DNA from 2 places in the Pseudaquabacterium prasiolae genome. Region 2 is predicted to be linked to the other one. Evidence: predicted binding sites of a transcription regulator. Region 2 holds the regulator's gene; the other holds the start of a gene.
What was found. The regulator HrcA, encoded in region 2, represses chaperone genes, less so after heat shock. The targets are predictions, from matches to a motif close to TTAGCACTCNNNNNNNNNGAGTGCTAA.
Positions count from the first base shown of each region.

Region 1: rpoH (RNA polymerase sigma factor RpoH) is a predicted target of HrcA. The motif match lies at 2,335-2,361, and genes of this name have one in related genera.

Region 1 is NZ_JAOCQD020000001.1:1,082,964-1,089,200, reverse strand. It holds gene N4G63_RS04605 (CHASE domain-containing protein) at 1-2,262, shown strand, start outside; gene rpoH (RNA polymerase sigma factor RpoH) at 2,403-3,332, shown strand; gene tnpA (IS66-like element accessory protein TnpA) at 3,513-3,950, shown strand; gene tnpB (IS66 family insertion sequence element accessory protein TnpB) at 3,947-4,282, shown strand; gene tnpC (IS66 family transposase) at 4,354-6,039, shown strand; gene N4G63_RS04580 (PEP-CTERM sorting domain-containing protein) at 6,120-6,237, opposite strand, start outside.
Region 2 is NZ_JAOCQD020000002.1:1,558,007-1,564,243, forward strand. It holds gene N4G63_RS19075 (IclR family transcriptional regulator) at 1-140, shown strand, start outside; tRNA gene N4G63_RS19080 (tRNA-Ile) at 177-253, opposite strand; gene N4G63_RS19085 (CreA family protein) at 380-862, shown strand; gene hrcA (heat-inducible transcriptional repressor HrcA) at 970-1,995, opposite strand; gene N4G63_RS19095 (NAD kinase) at 2,083-2,958, shown strand; gene recN (DNA repair protein RecN) at 3,084-4,871, shown strand; gene rapZ (RNase adapter RapZ) at 4,868-5,782, shown strand; gene N4G63_RS19110 (LON peptidase substrate-binding domain-containing protein) at 5,827-6,237, shown strand, end outside.

The DNA.
Region 1 (6,237 bases), on a different contig from region 2:
CCCGAAGACCGCAACCTGGCGGCGTTGGGGCTCAACTCGCGCAGCGTGCCCATCGCGCGGGCGGCGATCGACCGCGCCACGCTGACCGATGCCGCCGCCGTGACCGCCCCCTTCGAGCTGACCCAGCGCCCGGGCGACGAATCGGGCGTGGTGGTCTACCGTGCGCTGTACGGCGACAGCCCGGTGGCGCAAGCCGACGCCCGGCGCGCGGCACTGCGCGGCGTGGTCTTTGTCACCCTGCGCACCCAGGCCATGCAGGATGCCGCACGCCAAGGGGCCCGTGCCTACCTCGACTGGTGCCTGGTGGACGCCGACGCCGGGGCCACGCGGCGCCGGCTGGCCGGCCCGCCCGGCTGCGACAAGGCCTTGCGCCCTGAGGGCGCGCCGGGCACCGTGCAGACCGGCGACCAGCTCAGCCACCGCCGCTCGCTGGCCTTTGCCGGCCGGCGCTGGGATTTGCTGCTCAGCGCCCGCGCCACCCAGGTGCCCGACACCGGCCGCGGCAATGCCTGGTTGTTTTCGCTGGGTGGCCTGGCGGCCGCCGCCTTGCTGACCAGCCTGCTGCTGGTGGTCACCGGCCGCACCCGCCGCATCGAGGCCGCGGTGGCCGAGCGCACGGCCGAACTCGAGCGCGAGATCGCCGAACGCGAACGCACCGAAAGCGCACTGCGCGACAGCGAGCGGCGTTTTCGCAATGTGTTCGACCAGGCGCCGGTAGGCGTGGCCTATGGCGACCTGGACGGCCGCATCCGCGAGGCCAATCCGCGCTTGCGCGAGATGGCCGGCCTGAGCAGCGAGCGCCTGTCGCGCCGCCGCCTGCTCGACCTGCTGCAGCCCGAAGACCGCGACGCCGCCGCCGTGCAGCTGCACCGCCTGCGCCATGGCGGCCCGCCCGAGGTGTGGCCGCCAGCCCGGCTGCGCCGCCCCGATGGCCAGGAGATGTGGGTGCAGACCCAGTGCAGCGTCTTGCTCGACGCCGTGGGCCGGCCCGAGCGCCTGGTGGCGGTGATGGAAGACATCACCGAGCGCCGCCACCGCCAGGCCGCCGAGCAGGGCCGCGCGCTGGCCGAGACCGCCAACCGCGCCAAGAGCGAGTTTCTGTCGCGCATGAGCCACGAGCTGCGCACGCCGCTCAACGCCATGCTGGGCTTTGCGCAGCTGCTCGAGCTGGATCGCCGACAACCGCTGGCCACGCACCAGGCCGCCTGGGCAGCGCAGATCCTGCGTGCCGGCTGGCACCTGCTGGAGATGATCAACGACACGCTGGACCTCTCGCGCATCGAGGCCGGCGAGATGCGCCTGCAGCCCGCGCGGCTGGCGCTGGCGCCGCTGATCCAGCACTGCGCCGCCATGCTCGAGGCGGCGGCCGCGCAGCGCGGCATCCAGCTGCAGGTGAGCATCGACGCCAAGGTGCCCGAGGTGCTGGCCGACGACACCCGGCTGCGCCAGGTGCTGACCAATCTGCTGAGCAATGCGGTCAAGTACAACGTCGACCAGGGCCTGGTGATCGTGAGCGCGCAGGCCTCGGCCGACGGCCAGACGGTGGAACTGCGGGTCTGCGACACCGGCCTGGGCCTCAGTGATGCGCAGATGGCCGAGCTGTTTCAGCCCTTCAACCGCCTGGGCCGCGAAAACGGCACGGTGGAAGGCACCGGCATCGGCCTGGTGATCAGCCGCCGGTTGGCCGAGCTGATGGGCGGCAGCCTGCATGCCGAGCGCGGCCGCGGGCAGGCCGGGCAGGCCGCGCCAGTGTCGGGATCAGGGTCGGGCCTGGCAGCGCCGGGCAGTGGCGGCGCCACCTTCGTGCTGCGGCTGCCGGTGGCGCCGCCGGTGGTGTCCGACGGTGAAACCCCGCGCGAGCGCAACGGCCAGTTGCCGGTGCCGGGCTACCGCCAGCGCCATGTGCACTACATCGAGGACAACGAGACCAATGTCGAGGTGCTGCGCGGCATCCTGCTGCAGCGCCCGCAGGTGCGCCTGAGCGTCTCCACTCTCGGGCTGGAAGGCCTGGCCGCGATGCGCAGCGACCCGCCCGACCTGCTGCTGCTGGACATGCACCTGCCCGACATCGACGGCCTGGACCTGCTCGAGCAGTTCCGGCGCGACCCGGTCTGCGCCCAGGTGCCGGTGGTGGCCTTGTCGGCCGACGCCACGCCGGCGCGCGTGCAGCAGGCGCTGGCCAGCGGCGCCCGCCACTACCTGACCAAGCCGCTCGACCTGCCGCAGTTCCTGGCCGTGCTGGACGCCCAGCTGAGCGCCTGAGCCCGGTGCCAGGCCGCGGCTTGACCGCCATCAAGCCGCCGAAAAGACCCTGGATCGGCCGATCTCCCGCCCTTAGCACTCCTCAGGACTGAGTGCTAATATGAACGGAACCAAAAGGAGCGGGAGCTCTCAACAGCACCATGACCCAACTGTCCTCCACCACTGCACTGTCGGTTCGTGACCCCTGGGGCCTGGTGCCCTCGCTGGGCAATCTGGATGCCTACGTGTCCGCGGTGAACCAGCTGCCCTTGCTGACGCAGGACGAAGAATCGCGCTACGCCCGCCGCCTGCGCGACGCCGGCGATCTGGACGCCGCCGGCCGCCTGGTGCTGTCGCACCTGCGCCTGGTGGTCAGCGTGAGCCGCCAGTACCTGGGCTACGGCCTGCCGCAAGGCGACCTGATCCAGGAAGGCAATGTGGGCCTGATGAAGGCCGTCAAGCGCTTCGACCCCGAACAGGGCGTGCGCCTGGTCAGCTATGCGCTGCACTGGATCAAGGCCGAGATCCACGAATACATCCTGCGCAACTGGCGCATGGTGAAGCTGGCCACCACCAAGGCCCAGCGCAAGCTGTTCTTCAACCTGCGCTCGCTCAAGCAACGCCTGAAGGGCGACGCCGGTGATGCACAGGTGCATCGCAACACCTTGTCGGCCGCCGAGATCGAGCGCGTGGCGCGCGAGCTGAACGTCAAGCCCGACGAGGTGATGGAGATGGAAACCCGCCTGTCGGGCGGCGACGTGGCGCTCGAGCCGCAGACCGACGACGGCGACGAAGGCGGCTACGCCCCCATCGCCTACCTGGCCGACGAGCGCAGCGAACCCACCCGGGTGATCGAGAGCCGCCACCGCGACGCGCTGTCGGGCGACGGCCTGCTGCGCGCGCTGGATGTGCTGGATGCGCGCAGCCGCCGCATCGTCGAAGAGCGCTGGCTGAAGGTCAACGACGACAGCTCGGGCGGCATGACCCTGCACGAGCTGGCCGCCGAATACGGCGTGAGCGCCGAGCGCATCCGCCAGATCGAGGTGGCGGCGATGAAGAAGATGCGCAAATCGCTCGAAGCCACGGCGTGAGCGAAGGCCGCGCGGCACCGGCCGCTTGAAGGCCGCCAGCAAGAAGGGCCACCGCGAGGTGGCCCTTTTTTGTTGGCGCCTGGCGCCTGGCGCGATGACCGTGAGCGGCTCGCCGTCCCACCTTGCTTACCGGGAACAGGCGCCTGAGGATGGTGTCCACCTATTCATTGGTGGACACCTATGCATCCCAATTCAAAGTCTCGGCGGCGCCACAGTACCGAGCTCAAGGCCAAGGTTCTGGCCGCCTGTGCCGAACCGGGTGCGTCGATATCCGGGGTCGCGCTGGCGCATGGGCTGAACGCCAATCTCGTTCGCAAGTGGCGCTCGGGTCGCGGCACCAAGCGTGACAGCATGCCCGCTACATCGGCGACGAGCGGCGCAGTGACCCCGGCACCGTCAGGCGCGGCCGCCGAATTCGTTGCCGTCGAGATGCCCGCACCGTCCAAGGCCGTGTCGCGTACCGCGGTCGCACCCAGGGAGCCGGCGCCGATCGCCGAGCCGTTGATCCTGGTCGAGCTTCGCCGCGGTCCGCTGCACCTGAACGTGCGCTGGCCGACCGCTGCGGCCGAGGACTGTCGGTCCTGGTTGCGCGAGCTGAGCTCGAGCCTGCTCAAGTGATCCGCATCGATCAGCTCTGGCTGTGCACGGCCCCGATGGACATGCGCGCTGGCGCCGAGCGGCTGATGAGCTGCGTCGTGCAGACCACCGGCGCGGCCCGCGCCCATCACGGCTACCTCTTCGCGAACGCGCGCGCCACGCGCATCAAGCTGCTGGTCCATGACGGCTTCGGCGTGTGGTGCGCAGCGCGGCGACTGAACGCAGGTCACTTCGCCTGGCCGCGCGAGGCGACGGCGGCGCCGCTGTCGTTGACGCAGAGCCAGTTCGACGCCTTGATCGTGGGCCTGCCCTGGCAGCGTCTGCCAGAGATGAGCGTGATCACGCGGATGTGAGGCTCGGGGCCCGGCGTTGACAGGACATCCGCCAGTGGCGCGGGCTCGCGCGTCTTGGCAAGATGCCTCGCATGCTCGGCATGCGTGACCTCAAGCCTCAGGACCTGCGGGACCTGTCCCCAGAGGCCCTCACGACACTGGCCGTGCAGATGCTGGGGCACATCCAGCAGCAGGCACAAGACCTCCAGGCCCAGCAAACGCTGATCCAGCGCAAGGACCGCGACATCGCCTGGCGCGACGCGAAGATCGAGAAGATCACGTTCGAGCTGGCACGGCTGAAGCGCTGGAAGTTCGGCGCCAAGAGCGAGGCGATGACCGCCGAGCAGCGTCAGATGTTCCAGGACACGCTGCTGGAGGACGAAGCCGACCTGGAGGCGCAACTCGCCGCCCTGCAGGCCGCGCTGCCCAAGACGCAGCCCAAGCCCAAGGACGCGCCCCGTCGTCCGCGGCGTCAGGCGCTGCCCGAGCATCTGCGGCGTGTCGAGCACCACCACGAGCCCGAGGACACGACCTGCACGACACCGGACTGCGGCCGGCCAATGACGCGCGTGGGCGAGGACGTGAGTGAACGCCTGGACATCGTGCCGGCGGAGTTCTTCGTGCACCGGCACATCTACGGCAAGTGGACCTGCCGCTGCTGCCAGCGTCAAGGCATCGAGCACCTGGTGCAGGAGCCGGCCGAGCCGCAGATCATCGACGGCGGCATCGCTGCCAGCGGGTTCGCGGCTCACATCCTCATCAGCCGCTTCGTCGACCACCTGCCGTACTACCGCCAGGAGACCATCAACGCCCGGTCCGGCGTGCACACGCCGCGCTCGACGCTGGCGCGCACCGCCGGCAATGCCGGTGCCGCGCTGTTCCCGCTGTTCGAAGCCCTCAAGCGCTTCGTGTTGAGCTGCCCCGTGCTGCATGCCGACGAGACGCCGGTGGCGATGCTGGACCCCGGCGCGGGCAAGACCAAGCGGGCCTACATCTGGGCCTACGCGCGCGGCGAATTCGATGCCCAGCAAGGTGTGGTCTACGAGTTCTGCCTGGGTCGAGGGTCGCAGTACCCGGTGGCCTTCCTGGGCCCATCGACACGACAGCAAGGTCCGCCGGGCTCGATGAAGGAGGACCAGCCGGCGTGGCAAGGCACGCTGGTGTGCGACCAGTACGGCGGGTACGACGCCGTGCTCGACAGGCGCGTGTACCCGCAGCGCATGGCTGCTCATTGCGCGGCGCATGCCAGGCGCAAGTTCGACGAGCTGATCGGCACCAGCGAGGTGGCCAAGGAGGCGATCAAGCGCATCGGCTGGATCTACCACGTCGAAGGCCAGTTCGAGGGGATGGACGCGCAGCAGCGCCAGGCAGCGCGGGAACAACTGACCCGGCCGCTGTGGAAGGAACTGCACGTCTGGCTCAGGCTGGAGCGCGGCCGCGTGCCCGACGGCGGCTCCATCGCCGCGGCGATCGACTACAGCCTGAACGCCTGGGATGCGCTGACGCGGCACCTCGAAGACGGTGCGGTGCCGATAGACAACAACTTCATCGAACGGCAGATCAAACCCTGGGCCATGGGCCGCAAGGCATGGCTGTTTTGCGGCAGCGAATTGGCCGGCCAACGCGCAGCGATCGTCATGAGCCTGGTGCAGTCCGCCAAGCTCAATGGGCATGACCCATGGGCCTACCTGCGCGCCGTGCTGGAGCGGCTTCCCAGGCATCAGAACAGCCGCATCGAAGAGTTGCTGCCGCACCGGTGGCGAAAACCAAACACATGATCGCTGGTCGGCGAGAACGCTGTCAGCTCAGCGGCTTGTCGTCACGGGGGACGGCGGGTCGCTCACCGATGACCGGCCGTTCAGTGCCGACGGGCGAGGCCGGCCAGGCCCGCCAGCAGGCCGCCGGCCAGCAGCAGCTGCCAGGCGGCCGGTTCGGGCACGGCGGCGCTGAGGCGGATGTTGTCGATGTCGATGGCT
Region 2 (6,237 bases):
TGGGCGTGGGCCGCGCCCTGCGCGATGCCAACGGCCAGCCGCTGGCCGGCATCAGCGTGGCGGCATCGATGGACCGCATGACCCGCCAGCGCCAGCGGCTGATTGCCGGGCTGATGGACGAGGCCTTGGGGGCGGTGTGACGGCGGCTGTCGCGCCCGGTGCAGCGGGGCGCTGGTTGGTAGGCCGTGTTGGACTTGAACCAACGACCAAAGGATTATGAGTCCTCTGCTCTAACCGACTGAGCTAACGGCCCCCAGCGACGAGGCGCGATTCTAGGCGGCGGCCGGCGTGCTGCCTGGCAGCGGGCATGGCCCGGCCTGCCAGGCCGCTGCAGCCGCGCCGCATCACAATGCCGGCAACCCCGCCCTGGAGCCTGCACATGCCGATCCGCCGCCCTTGCCTGACCCTTGCCGCGACCCTGCTGCTGGCCTGTGGCCCTGCCGCCATGGCCGAGCAGCTGGGCGAGGTGGACACCGCCTTCAAGCTGATCGGCCCCGACCACAAGATCGTGGTCGAGGCCTATGACGATCCGGCCGTGCCGGGCATCACCTGCTTTGTCTCGCGGGCCAAGACCGGTGGCGTGCGCGGTGCGCTGGGCCTGGCCGAAGACAAGGCCGAGGCGTCGATCGCCTGCCGGCAGGTGGGGCCGATCCAGTTTCCGAAGCCCTTGCCCCGGCAGGACGAGCTGTTCAGCGAGCGCATCAGCCTGGTGTTCAAGCGACTGCGCGTGGTGCGCATCGTGGACGCCCGGCGCAATGCCCTGGTCTACCTCACCTACTCGGACCGGCTGATCGACGGCTCGCCGCAGAACGCGGTCACCGCCGTGGCGGTGGATCGCGCGACGCCGATTCCACTCAAGTGAGTCGGAGCGCGCCGGTCAAGCGCCGGGCCGCCACAAGCTGACCGTCCAACTGACCGGCCTACCCGCCCGGCGGTTGGTTCCGCGTACCCGCGCAACCGGGTGCCCCACTACCGCTGGCTCAGCGCATTGCCGACCAGGCGCGCGGTGATGTCCACGATCTGCACCATGCGCTCGTAGGCCATGCGGGTGGGGCCTACCACGCCCAGCGTGCCGACGATGCGGCCGTCCACCTCGTAGGGCGCCGACACCACGCTCAGCTGCTCATACGGCACCACGCCGCTCTCGCCGCCGATGTAGATCTGCACGCCCTCGGCGCGGCTGCTGTTCTCAAGCAGGCGCAGCAGCTCGGTCTTCTGCTCGAACAGGTCGAACATCTTGCGCAGCGAGCCCATGTCGTGGCCGAAATCCTGCACGCCCAGCAGGTTGCGCTCGCCCGAGATCACCACCTGGTCGGCGCCGTCGGCCATGGCGTCACTGCCCACTTGCACGGCGGCCTGCATCAGCGTGGCGATGTCGGCGCGCAGTTCGTCCACCTCGCTGCGCAGGCGCATGCGCATCTCGTCGACCGCCAGGCCGGCGTAGTGGGTGTTGAGGAAGTTGGTGGCCTCCACCAGCTCGCCCTCGGGGTAGTCGCGCGCGGTGAAGATCACCCGGTTCTGCACATCGCCCTCGGGCGTGACCAGGATCACCAGCACCCGCTTCTCGCCCAGGCGCAGAAACTCGATGTGGCGAAACACGCCGGCCCGCTTGGGCGCGGTGACCACGCCGACAAAGTGCGACAGGCTCGACAGCATCTGCGCGGCCTGGGCAATCACGCGCTGCGGCTGGTCGGGCTGCAGCTGGTCGCGCACGCTGGCCACGTCGGCCGGCATATTGCCCGGGTTGACCGGCCGCGCCGTGAGCATGGTGTCGACAAACACGCGGTAGCCGCGCGCCGTGGGGATGCGCCCGGCGCTGGTGTGCGGGCTGGCGATCAGGCCCAGCTCTTCCAGATCGGCCATCACGTTGCGGATGGTGGCCGGCGACAGCTCCAGCCCCGAGGCGCGCGAGAGCGTGCGGCTGCCCACCGGCTGGCCATCGGCGATGTAGCGCTCGACCAGGATCTTCAGCAGGGTGTGGGCACGCTCGTCCATGGCCCATTTTCACTGCAAGACCGGCTGCCGCGCCACCCGGCGGCAGGGGGTCTTGCACAGGGGTGCTGTGGTGTAATCCGCGGCACGATGTCGCGCCGCTTCCATCATGCCGCGCTGGTAGGCAAATACCAGGCTGAAGGCATCCGGCCGTTGCTGGCCGAGGTGGCGCAGTTCCTGTTGCGCGAAGGGCTCGAGGTCTCGCTCGAGCGCGAGACGGCCCTCAGCACCGGCATGACCGAGTTCGACGCGCTCACCCCGGCGCAGATCGGTGCGCGCTGCGATCTGGCGGTGGTGGTAGGCGGCGACGGCACCATGCTGGGCATCGCCCGCGAACTGGCCCGCCACAAGGTGCCGCTGGTGGGCATCAACCAGGGCCGGCTGGGCTTCATCACCGATGTGCCGCTGGGCCACTGGCGCGAGGCCCTGGCGCCGATGATTGCCGGCGATTACGAGGAAGACCCGCGCGCCATGCTCGAGGGCGAGGTGTGGCGCGACGGCGAGCGCTTCTTCGAGGGCCTGTCGATGAACGACGTGGTGGTGGGCCGCGGCGCCACCGCCAGCATGGTCGAGCTGCGCGTGGACATCGGCGACGAGTTCGTGGCCAACATCCGCGCCGATGGCCTGATCGTCTCGTCGCCCACCGGCTCCACGGCCTATGCGCTGTCGGCTGGCGGGCCCATCCTGCATCCGCGCATCGCCGGCTGGGTGGTGGTGCCGATCGCCTCGCACACGCTGTCCAACCGCCCCATCGTGCTGCCCGACGCCGAAGAGGTGCGCATCACCGTGGTGGCCGGGCGCGACGCCTCGGCCAACTTCGACATGCAAGGCCTGGCCAGCCTGCTGCACGGTGACCAGGTGCGCGTGCGCCGCTCGGCACACAAGGTGCGCTTTCTGCACCCGCGCGGCTGGAGCTACTACGCCACGCTGCGCCGCAAGCTGCGCTGGTACGAAGGCGTGGTATGAGCCTCGCCCCCCAAGGGCCAGGCACCGCCTGCCCGGCAAAAGGTTGCCGCCTGCGGCCCGGCCAGACGACCACTTCCGTGGCGACCGCCGGCTTGCGCTGCGGCGTGCCGGCCAGGAGACCCTGAGTGCTGCGCCGCCTTGCCTTGCGCGACTTCGTCATCGTGCCGGCGCTGGAGCTCGACTTCCATGCCGGCTTCTCGGTGCTCACCGGCGAGACCGGGGCCGGCAAGTCGATCCTGGTCGATGCGCTGCAGCTGGCGCTGGGCAGCCGCGCCGAGTCGGGCGTGGTGCGCGAGGGCGCGGCGCGGGCCGACATCACGGCCGAGTTCGACCGCCCGGCCACGCTGCTGGCCTGGCTCGAGCAGGCCGGCTTCGACTCCAACGCCGACGAGCCCACGCTGCTGCTGCGCCGCACGGTCGATGCCCAGGGCAAGAGCCGCGCGTGGATCAACGGCAGCCCGGCCACCGTGGCCCAGCTGCGCGAAGTGGCCGAGCACCTGCTCGACATCCACGGCCAGCATGCCTGGCAAAGCCTCACCCGCGCGGCGGCCGCCCGCGAGCTGCTCGACACCCAGGCCGGCATCGACACCGCGCCGCTGGCCGCGCTGTTTGCCAGCCGCAAGGCCAGCGCCGAGGCTTTGGCCCGCGCCCGCGAACAGCAAGACGAGATCGCCCGCGAGCGCGAGCGCCTGGCCTGGCAGCTGGCTGAGCTCGACAAGCTGGCGCCGGCAGACGGCGAATGGGCCGAGCTCACGGCCGAGCACCAGCGCCTGGCCCATGCCCAGGCGCTGATCGACGCCGCCCGCGGCGCACTGGAAGCCATTGCCGACAACGACGAGGCCAGCGCCGAGACCCTGGCCAGCCGCGCCCTCGATGCACTGGCCGACGTGGCCGATCACGATGCCCGCCTGCAGCCCGTGATCGACACCCTGCACAGCGCCCTGGCCCAGTTGCGCGACGCGGCCCACGAGCTCAACGCCTACCTGGGCCGCGCCGAACTCGACCCCGATCGCCTGGGCGAGCTGGATGCGCGCATGTCGGCCTGGATGGGCCTGGCCCGCCGCTGGCGCCGCCCGCCCGATGCCCTGCCCGCCCTGCTTGGCAGCTGGCGCAGCGAGCTCAAGGCGCTGGATGCCGCCACCGACACCGCGGCACTGGAAGCCGCCTACGCCAGTGCCGATGCCGCTTACCAGGCCGAGGCCCGGCGCGTGGGCCAGCGGCGCCGCGCCGCCGCGCCGCCGCTGGCCGACGCGGTGAGCCGCGCGATGCAGAGCCTGGGCATGGCCGGTGGCCGCTTCGAGGTGGGCTTCACCGCCCTGCCGGCCGCGCAGTCGCAAGGGCTGGAGGGCGTCGAGTTTCTGGTGGCCGGCCATGCCGGCAGCACGCCGCGGCCGCTGGCCAAGGTGGCCTCGGGCGGCGAGCTCTCGCGCCTGGCACTGGCCATCGCCGTGACCACCGTACAGGCCAGGGCCGCCGCCGGCCAGCAACAAGCCGGGCCCGGCACGCTGATCTTCGACGAGATCGACGCCGGCATCGGCGGCGCGGTGGGCGACACCGTGGGCGCCCTGATGAAGCAGCTGGGCCAGCGTGTGCAGGTGCTGGCCGTCACCCACCTGGCGCAGGTGGCCGCCTGTGCCGACCAGCACTACGTGGTGGCCAAGGCGCGCCAGGCCGATGGCCGCACCGCCAGCAGCGTGGCCGCGGTGGCCGGCGAGGCGCGCGTGGCCGAAGTGGCGCGCATGCTGGGCGGCGAGCGCATGGCCGGCACCAGCCTGGCCCATGCTCAGGCCATGCTGCAGCAGCCCGCCACGGCGCCCGCTGCGGCGCCGGCCAAGCCAACTGCCAAGCCACCCGCCAAGCCATCCGCCCCTTCCGACAAGCCTGCCCCACGCCGCAGCAGCAGCAAAGCATGAGCACCCCAGCAGTACCGCCCGCCACCTTGGCGCCACCCCTTGTCAGCCGCGAGCTGGTGTTGATCAGCGGCATCTCCGGATCGGGCAAGTCGGTGGCGCTGCATGCGCTGGAAGACGCCGGCTTCTTCTGCGTCGACAACCTCCCGCCCGAGCTGCTGCGCGCCTACATGGGCCTGGACAACCCGCGCTACACGCGGCGCGTGGCGGTGGCGGTGGATGTGCGCGCCGGCCGCTCGCTCAACGGCCTGGTGCCGCTGATCGCCGAGCTGCGCGCCGAGGGCGTCACCATCCGTCCGCTGTTTCTGGATGCCGCCACCGACACCCTGGTGCGGCGCTTCTCCGAGACCCGCCGCCCCCACCCCTTGAGCCACCCCGAGATCAACGGCAACGGCCAGCATGCGCTGATCGAGGCCATCGAGCTCGAGCGCCTGCTGCTGGCCGAGCTGCGCGAGGTGTCCACCGTGATCGACACCAGCCAGCTGCGCCCGGCCGGCCTGCGCGCCCACATGCGCCAGCTGCTGGCCACGCCCACCGACCGCCTGACCCTGGTGTTCGAGAGCTTCGCGTTCAAGTACGGCGTGCCGCTGGATGCCGACTACGTGTTCGACGTGCGCATGCTGCCCAACCCCTACTACGTGCGCGATCTGCGGCCGCAGAACGGGCGCGACGCGCCGGTGATCGCCTTTCTCGAGCAGCAGCCCGAAGCCGCCGAGCTGATGGCCCAGATCGAGGCCTTCGTGCGCCGCTGGCTGCCGGCGCTGGCCACCGACCAGCGCGGTTATGTCACCGTGGCCATCGGCTGCACCGGAGGCCAGCACCGCTCGGTCTACATGGTTGAGCAGCTGGGCCGGCGCTTTGCCGACCATGGCGCCACGCTGGTGCGCCACCGTGAGCTGGACGCCGTCGGGTGAGCCCGGCCGGCGCCGACGCGGCCTGGCCACCGGTGGGTGTGGCCATGTCCGGGCTGCCGCTGTTTCCGCTGCAGATGGTGCTGTTTCCGGGTGGGCGCCTGGGGCTCAAGGTGTTCGAGGCGCGCTACCTCGACCTGATGAGCCGCTGCCTGCGCAGCGGCGCACCGTTTGCCGTGGTGTGCATCCACCAGGGCAGCGAGGTGCAGCGTGCGGGCGAGGCGCCACCGCGCTTCGAATCCCTGGGCGTACTGGCCCGGCTGGACGAGCTGGACGCCGAGCAGTCCGGCATCCTGCGGGTGCAGTGCCAGGGCACGCGCCGCGTGCAGCTGGCCACGCCCGAGCAGCAGGCCGATGGCCTGTGGCAGGCCCAGGCCACGCCGCTGTCCGACGACCCGGTGCTGCCGGTGCCCGACGCCCTGGTGCCCAGCGCGCTAGCGCTGGGCCAGGCCATTGCC